Regions from separate parts of the Streptomyces sp. SL06 genome, predicted to be linked through region 2. Evidence: riboswitches for the same ligand, from Rfam matches in the RefSeq annotation. Region 2 holds a riboswitch; the other holds the start of a gene.
The links. Region 2 has a riboswitch for cyclic di-AMP ahead of AC4IHM_RS19840 (transglycosylase family protein). Riboswitches for the same ligand answer to the same signal wherever they lie in the genome.
Positions count from the first base shown of each region.

Region 1: another riboswitch for cyclic di-AMP. It lies ahead of AC4IHM_RS03865 (M23 family metallopeptidase); the one in region 2 lies ahead of AC4IHM_RS19840 (transglycosylase family protein).

Region 1 is NZ_JBSYOT010000002.1:873,938-878,962, forward strand. Features, by position in the region: gene AC4IHM_RS03850 (MBL fold metallo-hydrolase) at 1-473, opposite strand, end outside; gene AC4IHM_RS03855 (carboxymuconolactone decarboxylase family protein) at 685-1,269, shown strand; gene AC4IHM_RS03860 (SGNH/GDSL hydrolase family protein) at 1,317-2,102, opposite strand; partial or broken gene AC4IHM_RS03865 (M23 family metallopeptidase) at 2,308-3,250, opposite strand; cyclic di-AMP (ydaO/yuaA leader) riboswitch at 3,253-3,415, opposite strand; gene AC4IHM_RS03870 (tyrosine-protein phosphatase) at 3,839-4,636, shown strand; gene AC4IHM_RS03875 (DUF6126 family protein) at 4,659-4,778, opposite strand; gene AC4IHM_RS03880 (helix-turn-helix domain-containing protein) at 4,775-5,025, opposite strand, start outside.
Region 2 is NZ_JBSYOT010000002.1:4,326,362-4,331,386, reverse strand. Features, by position in the region: partial or broken gene eno (phosphopyruvate hydratase) at 35-1,316, opposite strand; gene AC4IHM_RS19840 (transglycosylase family protein) at 1,584-2,345, opposite strand; cyclic di-AMP (ydaO/yuaA leader) riboswitch at 2,349-2,515, opposite strand; gene AC4IHM_RS19835 (transglycosylase family protein) at 2,699-3,655, opposite strand; gene AC4IHM_RS19830 (cytochrome P450 family protein) at 3,798-5,025, opposite strand, start outside.

The DNA of each region.
Region 1 (5,025 bases), 3.5 Mb from region 2:
AGTGCCTTGATCGTGGGCATGTCCAGGTGGTCGTAGTGGTCGTGGGAGATGACGACGACGTCGACGCGGCCAAGGGCCGCCAGGGGCAGCGGCACCGGATGCAGCCGCTTGGGGCCGGCGAAGGGGAACGGGGAGCAGCGCTCGCCCCACACCGGGTCGAAGAGCACCCTCTGCCCGTCGATCTCGGCGAGCACGCTGGAGTGCCCCATCCAGGTCAGCCGCAGCCCGGTGGCGGGCGGCCGGGCGAGGTCGGCGAGCGTGGTCGCGTGCACCGGGACCGTACCGCGCGGGGCCCGGCGCAGCCGCGACTCCTTGTCGAAGTAGATCTTCGCGAACTCGCGGACGGATCCGGAGGGCCTGGTCCGGGCGGTCCCCCCGGGGTTCTGGAAGACACCGTCGCGGAAGTGCGGCGACCTGCGGATGCGCGCCATGCGCTCACCGCTCGGGTCCGCGCCGAAGGCCGCGGGCCTCATCGCGCGAAGCCCGGACCTCGGGGAAGGGGAACCGGCCACGGTACCTCCAGGTGGAATAGGCGAGGCTCCGACGGTGGTCGCCTCGGTCAACATCATCTCGAACGACCGATGTCACATCCGCGTTCCCTCGATCCGTCGTACCGAAAGAGGGCACTCCGACCGGAGCGCCCGCAACGAAACGGCACGACCGACGGACAGGAAGGTGGCCGCCATGGCCCGCGTATCCCTCACCCCGCCCCGGACGTTTTTCCTGCGTGCGATGGAGTGGTACTCCCGCCGCGTCTACGGCAAGGTCCTCGACCCCGGCAAGGCGCTCGCGCACAACCCGCGCGTGCTCCGGGGCTACCTGCGGTTCGAGCGTTCGGTGGCCGGGTGGAACCGGCTGGACTCCGAGCTGAAGGCGCTCGCCGTGATGGCCTCGGCGGCCTCGATCGGCTGCTCCTGGTGCATGGACTTCGGCTACTGGGAGAGCGCCGAGCGCGGCATGGACCCGCGCAGGCTCCGTGACGTGCCGGTGTGGCGGGAGAGCGACGTCTACACGCCGCTGGAGCGGGACGTCATGGAGTACGCCGAGGCGATGACGGCGACTCCGCCCACCGTGGGCGACGATCTCGCCGAACGGCTGCGTGCCCGGCTCGGCGAGCCCGCGTTCGTGGAGCTGACGGCCATGGTCGCCGTGGAGAACCTGCGCTCCCGCATGAACTCGGCGCTCGGCCTGACCAGCCAGGGCTTCAAGGACTCCTGCGACCTGCCCGCGGCGGGGCGCGCGGGCGCGGCCGGCGCCACGACGGACTGAGCCGCGCCCGCCACCGGTGTTCCGCACCCCGCGTCCCGCGGCGGCCGTCAGGCCACCGCCTCGATCCGGGTCCTGATGTCGTCCGGCGACAGCGTCCCCTTGGCGATCACATGGTCGCCCGAGGACTCGCCGCGCAGCCGGCGTCCGATCCACGGCACCAGGTACTCGCGTGCCCAGTGCACGTCGTCGCGCCGCACGTCCAGCGTGCCGCGGGGCGGCAGGGGCGGCCAGGGCTGGTCCGGGTCGGCCGGGACGCGCAGGCCGAGGGCCTGGCCGGCGCGCAGCGCCACGCGCGTGTGGCCCTCCGGCGACAGGTGCAGCCGGTCGGCGTCCCACGCCCTGCGGTCCTGGACGCTCCTGAGCGACCACAGGTCGAGCACCGGGCAGCCGTAGCGGTCGGCGATCGCGCGGACATGCCCGTTGTACGTGGCGATCTTGCCGCGCAGACGCTTGAGGACGGGCACTCCGCGGGTGTCGAACCCGGTCGTCACGAGGACCGTGCCGGCGGCGGAGTCCAGCGCGGCCACCGCCCGTTCGAACCGCTCGGCCACTTCGTCGGGGTCGGTGCCGGGGCGCAGGATGTCGTTGCCGCCGGCGGCGAAGGAGACCAGGTCCGGCGCGAGTTCGGCGACCCGCGGGATCTGTTCCGTCACGATCTGGTCGAGGAGCCTGCCGCGCACGGCGAGGTTCGTGTAGGTGAAATCGCCCTCGGGGCGCCGGTCCGCGAGCAGTACGGCGAACCGGTCGGCCCAGCCGACGTACGCCCCGTCGGGTCCGGGGTCGCCGACGCCTTCGGTGAAGCTGTCCCCCACCGCCACGTACGACCCGATCACTGCTCTGCTGCCACTCTTCGAATCGTCTGCCACATCGGCCCATGATTCACCCTGGAATGTGACCTACGCGACCGTAGGAAGGGATTGACGTGCGGTGATAAAGGCCACTCCTAAAGTGTTCGTCAATTCAGGAATAACGCCGAAGGCCGGACCCGGGGATCGGGGTCCGGCCTTCGGTGGTGCGCGGGCGGCGCCGCGATCTCCGTCAGACGGAGACGCCGTGCGAGCGCAGGTAGGCCAGCGGGTCCACGTCCGAGCCGTAGTTCGGCGTGGTGCGGATCTCGAAGTGCAGGTGCGGGCCGGTCACGTTGCCGGTGGCACCCGAGAGGCCGACCTGCTGGCCCACCGTCACCGTCTGGCCGGCCGAGACGGAGAGCGAGGAGAGGTGGGCGTACTGGGCGTAGTAGCCGTCGGCGAGCTGGATGACGACCTGGTTGCCGTACGCGCCGCCCCAGCCCGCGGAGACGACCGTGCCCGCGCCGACGGCCTTCAGCGAGGTGCCGGTCGGGACGACGAAGTCCGTGCCGGTGTGGTAGCCGCTGGACCACATGCTGCCGGACTGGTGGTAGGGGGTACCGACGCTGCCGCTGACCACGGGCTTGGTGTAGCCGCTGGTGGTGGCGGCGGACTGGGCGGTCGTGTTGGAGGACTCGGACGACTCGGACGCCTTGGACGACTTGGATGTCTCGGACGTTCTCGGAGGCGGGCTTCTCCTCCTCGGCCGGCTTCGCGGTCGCCGGCTTCTGCGACGTGGCGGCCCCGCCGTCGATCGAGAGCTTCAGGCCCGGGTGGATCAGCGAGGGGTCCGATCCGACGGCCTCGCGGTTGTCCGAGTAGAGCTTCTTCCAGCCGCCGTCGACATGCTGCTCGTTGGCTATCTTCGCAAGGTAGTCACCGCTGCGCACGGTGTACGTGCGTGCGGCGGACTTCTTCTCGGCGCTGTTCGCGGCGGCCTGCTTCGCCGTCGTCGGAGCCGTCGTCGAAATGGACCGCGCGGCCTGCTCGGAAACCGAGTGGGCGGGAGCGGCGTGGGCACCGGCGGCGCCCATCAGCGGAAGAGCGAGCGCGGCGCCACCGGTTCCGGCGACGGCGATGGTGCGGGTCAGGCGCATGGCCCTGGTACGGCGGTGCTTACCCTTCGCGGGCATGGTGAATTCCTCTCCGGCGCCTGCGAGGTGAGCTGTCGGGTGCGAGCTGGAGATGCCCGGCCGCGCCGAAACGCGGCTTTACCCCAAGCCGTTCCGGGAACCGGAACAGGCAGTTGTACCTGTGGGTCCCCCGCTCCTGCCGTATACGGGTGGTGGACGAGTAGATGCTCCGGTCGGCGGCAGGATTAGGCGTCCGTCCGGATCGGTGGTGAACGTAAGCGACCAGGACGCACAGGGACAAGCGAAAGGTTCCACGGGCGGCTGTTCCGGTTGATCCTTTATGGGAATCGCCGGTCACACTCCGTCGATTCGGGGAATGGCGTTTCATGTGAACAGCCTTGAAAACCGGCAGAATTACGTGAGCATGACGGGCAACGCACGGTCACGGATATGACGCTGCTCACGCGCTGCTTCCCCACCCCCTCTCATTCCAGGGCCAGTTATCACTAAAGCGCCAATTCGGGCAGAAGTCCGCTTACCCTCCCCAATGCCCTGTGGACAACCGGCTGCCGGGCACAGCCCATGCCGTATCGTCGGGTGGTGCCCGTCGGCGAACAGCGCTGGTGGGGCTGAGTGGGAGGAGTCCCCGTGACGCAGCAGGTCCCGTCGACCGAACCCGAGCTGGCCGGGGTGCGCAACTTCCGCGATGTGGGCGGACTGCCGACCGTGGACGGGCGGCGGGTGCGCGAAGGGGTGCTGTTCCGCAGCGGTCACCTGGCGCACGCCACGGGAGAGGACGCCGCGTTCCTGTCCTCGCTGGGCCTGCACACGATCTTCGACTTCCGCAACGCGGCCGACCAGAAGCTGGAGGGCCCGGACGTCGGGCTGCGGGGCGTGCGCAATGTGAACCTGCCGCTGAGCGACCCGGCCGACGGCGCGGAGTTCTGGAAGATGGTCCGCGACGGCGACCTCGACCAGCTGCGCGAGATCCTGGCGGGCAGCAAGGGTGCCGACCGGATGATCGGCTCCTACCGCACGATCATCAAGGAGCGTACGGCGGAGCACTCCCTGGTGCTGCACTCGCTCGCCGAGGACAGCGTCCCCGCGCTGATGCACTGCGCGGCCGGCAAGGACCGCGCGGGCCTGTCGATCGCCATCACCCTGCTTGCCCTGGGCGTCGAGCGCGATGCGGTCGTCGACGACTACCTGAAGTCGAACGCCACGCACCGCCGCTACAAGGTGCGCCGCAGCGGCTCCGCCGCCTCCGCCTACTCCCCCGAGGTCATGGAGCTGCTCAGTCCGCTGTTCGACGCGCGCGCCGAGTACCTGACGGCGGCCCTCGACACCGTCGAGGAGACCTGGGGCGGGGTGGACGCCTACCTGGAGCGGGGTCTGCGGCTCGCACCGCAGACCCGGGAGCGGCTGCGCGAGCGGCTGCTCGACTGAACCACCCGCTGGCGGGCGGCCGCTATTTGGCCCCGACCTCGAACAGCAGGTAGAGGAAGGCGCCGAAGACGTGCCCCAGGGCGATGTAGACGATGAGGCGCACCCACAGGGCGCGTGGGAACTTCTCCTGCATGGCGCTCATGGCATCTCTCCGGCGGTGAGGTGGTTCGGCGTGGTGGCGGGTCCCAGACACAGGGCCGCCGTCGGGCTCTGCAGCAGGGTGTGGACGAAGAGAAGCTGGACCCCGTCGGCGTCCTGGGCGGCGATCCGGTGCGGGGTCAGCGAGTCGAAGTGCGCGCTGTCACCCGGATCCAGCCGGTGCACGGTGTCCCCGAGCCGGAGCCGCAGCCGGCCCCGCAGCACGTGGAGCCACTCCTCACCGGGGTGCA
Region 2 (5,025 bases):
GACGTACGTACGACGCTTCCTGCGGCGGTGGCACTCAGCCCTTGAAGCGCGGGAACGCGCTGCGGCCGGCGTACACCGCGGCGTCGTCGAGGATCTCCTCGATGCGCAGCAGCTGGTTGTACTTGGCGACGCGCTCGGAGCGGGCCGGGGCGCCGGTCTTGATCTGGCCGCAGTTGGTGGCGACGGCCAGGTCGGCGATGGTGACGTCCTCGGTCTCGCCGGAGCGGTGGGACATCATGCACTTGAAGCCGTTGCGCTGGGCCAGCTCCACGGCGTCCAGGGTCTCGGTCAGGGAGCCGATCTGGTTGACCTTGACGAGCAGGGCGTTGGCGCTTCCCTCCTCGATGCCGCGGGCCAGGCGCTCCGGGTTGGTGACGAACAGGTCGTCGCCGACGATCTGCACCTTGTCGCCGAGGCGGTCGGTGAGGACCTTCCAGCCGGCCCAGTCGTCCTCGAACAGCGGGTCCTCGATGGAGACCAGCGGGTAGGCCGCCACCAGCTCCTCGTAGTACTCGGTCAGCTCGGCGGCGGAGCGCTCCTTGCCCTCGAAGAGGTACTTGCCCTCCTTGTAGAACTCGGAGGCGGCGACGTTCGAGCGCCAGGGCGATCTGCTCGCCGGGGATGTAGCCGGCCTCCTTGATCGCCTCGAGGATGAGGTCGAGCGCGGCGCGGTTGGACTCCAGGTTCGGGGCGAAGCCGCCCTCGTCGCCGAGGCCGGTGGCCAGGCCCTTGGACTTCAGGACCTTCTTCAGCGTGTGGTAGACCTCGGCGCCCCAGCGCAGCGCCTCGGAGAAGGACTCGGCGCCGATCGGAGCGATCATGAACTCCTGGATGTCCACATTGGAGTCGGCGTGCGAGCCGCCGTTCAGGATGTTCATCATCGGCACCGGCAGCAGGTGCGCGTTGGGGCCGCCCAGGTAGCGGAAGAGCGGCAGGTCGCTGGCCTCGGAGGCGGCGTGGGCGACGGCGAGGGAGACGCCGAGGATGGCGTTGGCGCCGAGCGAGCCCTTGTTGTCGGTGGCGTCCAGGTCGAACATGGCCTGGTCGATCAGGCGCTGCTCGGTGGCGTCGTAGCCGACCAGCTCCGGGCCGATCTGCTCGATGACGGCGAGGACGGCCTTCTCGACGCCCTTGCCCTGGTAGCGGTTGGGGTCGCCGTCCCGCAGCTCGATGGCCTCGAAGGCGCCCGTGGAGGCGCCGGAGGGAACGGCGGCACGACCCGTGCTGCCGTCGTCGAGGCCGACCTCGACCTCGACCGTGGGGTTGCCTCGGGAGTCCAGGATTTCCCGGGCTACGACGACGTCGATGGACGGCACGAGCATCTCCTTCTTCAATGTGACGCTTCGGTGTGACGCGCGGGTCCGCAGGACCGCAGCGGCTCTGCGGGACGAGCCTAACCGGCTCCGGGCGATCGGCCAGCCCATCGCCCGCCCGCCGGACCGAACCGAGAGTAAATTGTTTCCGAACGAAACAAATCCGCTCCCCCAACCCGGGCCGGACCCGGAGGCGGGACAGGCGCGAAAATCCCGCCCCGGTGCGTACGGGGGAACACGCACCGGAGCGGGAGACAGGGGCGCCGCGGTCTACTTGAGGTGCAGCTGCTGGCCCGGGTAGATCAGGTCGGCGTCGTCGACGATGTCGTCGTTCAGCTTGAACAGCTTCGCCCAGCCGCCCTTGACGTGGTGGCCCTCGGCGATCGAGCTGAGGGTGTCGCCCTTGACGACCTTGTACTCGCCGTCGCCCTTCTCGACCTTCTTGCCGGTCGGGGTGGTGACGGTCTTCTTGACGGCCGGGCGCTCGGAGGAGCGGGAGGCCTTCTGCCCGGTGGAGCGCTCGGTGGTGGAGCCGCTGCTCTGGCCCTGCGCGCTCTCGGAGCTGCTGGAGCCGCCGGAGCTGCTGGAACCGCTGGAGGAGCTGCCGGAGTTCTGCGAGGAGCCGCCCTGGCTGCTGGTGGAGCCGCCGCCGGTGTACGCGGCGCCCGACAGGCCGGTGCCGCAGACCGGCCAGGCACCCTTGCCCTGGCCCGCGAGGACCTTCTCGGCGATCTCGATCTGCTGCGCCTTGCTCGCCCGGTCGGCGCTGGAGGCGTACTGCGTACCGCCGTAGGCGGCCCAGGTGGAGGCGGAGAACTGCAGGCCGCCGTAGTAACCGTTGCCGGTGTTTATGGACCAGTTGCCGCCGGACTCGCACTGGGCGACGGTGTCCCACTCGGAGCCGGTGGCGGCGGAGGCGCTGCCGACCGCCATCAGCGGGGCGGCGACGGCGGCACCGGTGACGCCGGCGACGGCGATGACGCGGGTGGCCTTGGACGGGCGGCGGTGCTTGCCCTTGCCGGAAAACAGCATGGTTGATCCCCTCACCGACGCCTACGAGGTGAGCTGTCGGGTTCGGGCCGGTTGAGTTGCCCGGCCGGGTTCCTCGCGGAACTCGGCTTCACCCCTAGCCGCACCGGCCGAACTGCCCGGTGCGGCACCTACCTTGGGTCCCCCGCTCCTGCCTGCGGCGCTTGACGCGACGACTGTTCCCGGACGGCCGCTGGCAGGATTCGGCGTTGCGGCAGCCGGAGCCCGCGATGGCGAGCGGTCCTGACCGTAGCCACGCCCTCCGCGGATTTTCAAAGACGATCACGGCTTCTGAGACCTATCTCTCACGAGATCCAAAACGGACATACGATCCCGAACCGTGACGTGAACTCCCTCTACTTTTCGTCTGATTCGCCCGGGACCGTGAGCGTCTGACCGGGCAGGATGTGGTCCGGGTCGACCCCGACGACCTTCTCGTTGCCGGTGTAGAGCGCACGCCATCCGCCGTCGAGGCCGAGGGAGTCGGCGATGTCCCAGAGACTGTCGCCGGAGCGGACGGTGTAGGTGCCGTCCGCGACCTCCCGCGGGTCACTCTCGCCGCGCGAGGCGTGCCGCCCCGAGTCGGGCGTACGTCCGTCCGCCGAGCCCTCGTCGGCGCTGTCGCCGCGGTGCCGGCCGGGGCTGGACGAGCCGCCGGCGCCCCGGGGTTCACTGCTCGCGGACAGGCCGGATTCAGGGGATGTGTCCGACTTGGTGGATTCATCCTCATCGTCGGACGAGGAATCAGAAGGGGACGAAGCGGACGAGGAAGAGGGCGAGGGGGACGAAGAGGGCGCTTCGGAAGCCGAGCCCGACGAGCCCGATGAACCTGACGAACCCGACGACTCGGGCGAGTCGGACGCATCGGGGGCGTCCGACTCCCCCGAGCCCTCCGCTCCCGCCGACGAGTCGTCACCCGCCGCGCCCGTGCCCGCCGGGTCGCTGCCCAGACCCGCGACCAGGCCGCAGGTCGGCCAGGCGGCGATGCCCCGCTCCGCGTGTATCTTCTCGGCGATTCTTATCTGCTGGGAGCGGCTGGCCTCGTCGGCGCTCGGGGCGTAGTCGAGTCCGCCGTAGCGCTCCCAGAGGTCCTGGGACAGCTGGAGGCCGCCGTAGTACCCGTTGCCGCTGTTCTCGCTCCAGGCTCCGCCGGTCTCGCACTCGGCGACCCGGTCCCAGGTCGCCGCGTCGGCCGCGTGGGCGCCGGTGGCGCCGAGGAGCGGGATCGCGATGGCGGAGCCGGTCACTCCGGCGGCGACGACCAGGGCGGGAGCCTGGCGGGGGCGGCGGTGACGACCGTTCCCGGAGAGCATGCGACGACCTTTCACAAGACGACGGGGACGCGCGGTGGATGACGCTCGACACCGCGCTGATCCGTGAAGGTATAGGCAGATGATCGCTTGTCACAAGTTCATCCCGCACAGATCACGTGAAGATCACAGAGGTGAGCGTGTGTCACTTTTCCGTCGGCGACGGACCGTTGCCGGACGATGACGCGGACGGTGTGAACGAGACGGGCAAGCTTCGCAGACCTCGCATGATGAGCCCGCCGCGGCGGCGCAGTTCGGCCGGTTCACCGGCCAGGCGCAGATCCGGCAGCCGGGTGAGGAGCGTGGCCAGCGCGGTCTGCCCCTCCAGCCGGGCGAGCGGGGCGCCGAGGCAGTAGTGGATGCCGTGGCCGTACCCGAGGTGCTGGGTGTCCCGGCGGGAGAGGTCCAGGGTGTCGGGGTCCGTGAACCGCTCCGGGTCCCGGTCGGCGGCGGCGAGGACGACGAGGACGGGATCGCCGGTCTCGATGGCCTCGCCGCCGATGGTGAGCGGCCGGGTGGCGAAGCGCCAGGTGGCCAGCTCCACCGGTCCGTCGTAGCGCAGGAGTTCCTCCACCCCGGTCTCCAGCAGGCCGCGCTCGCCGGCCGCGAGGGAGGTCTGGAGGCGGGCCCGCTGCTCGGGTTGGGTGAGCAGGGCGTACGTGCCGTTGCCGATGAGGTTGACCGTGGTCTCGAAACCCGCGAACAGCAGGATGAAGGCCATCGCCGCGGCCTCGTTCTCGCTGAGGTGCTCACCGTGGTCGGAGGCGCGGATCAGGCCGGAGATGAGGTCCTCGCCGGGGCCCGGCTCGGGCGGCAGCGCCGCGCGCTTGCGGTGGATGAGATCGGCGAGGTAGGCGCGCATCTTCTTCACCGACCGCGCGACTCCGCCCCGCGGGCCCTTGCCGTGACGGATCATCATGCCCGCCCAGTCCCGGAAGTCGTCCTGGTCCTCGCGGGGCACGCCGAGCAGGTCGCAGATGGCGTAGATGGGCAGCGGGAAGGCGAACTCGTGGATCAGGTCGGCGGAGCCGGTGCCCGCGAACCCGTCGATGAGGTCGTCGGCGAGTTCCCGCACCCGGGGCGCGAACTCGGCGACCCGGCGGGGTGTGAACGCCTTGCTGACCAGCCGCCGCAGCCTCGTGTGGTCCGGCGGGTCGATGTTCAGCAGGTGGGTCGTCAACTCGGCCTGCCGCTCCCCGGGAATGCCGGTCTTGCCCCGGGCGTGGGCGGGCTCGTGGTGGTGCGCCGGGTTCTTGGACAGCCGCGGGTCGGCGAGGGCCTGCCTGGCATCGGCGTACCGGGTGACCAGCCAGGCCTCCACCCCGCTGGGCAGCCGCGTCCGGTGCACGGGGGCGTGCTCGCGCAGCCAGGCG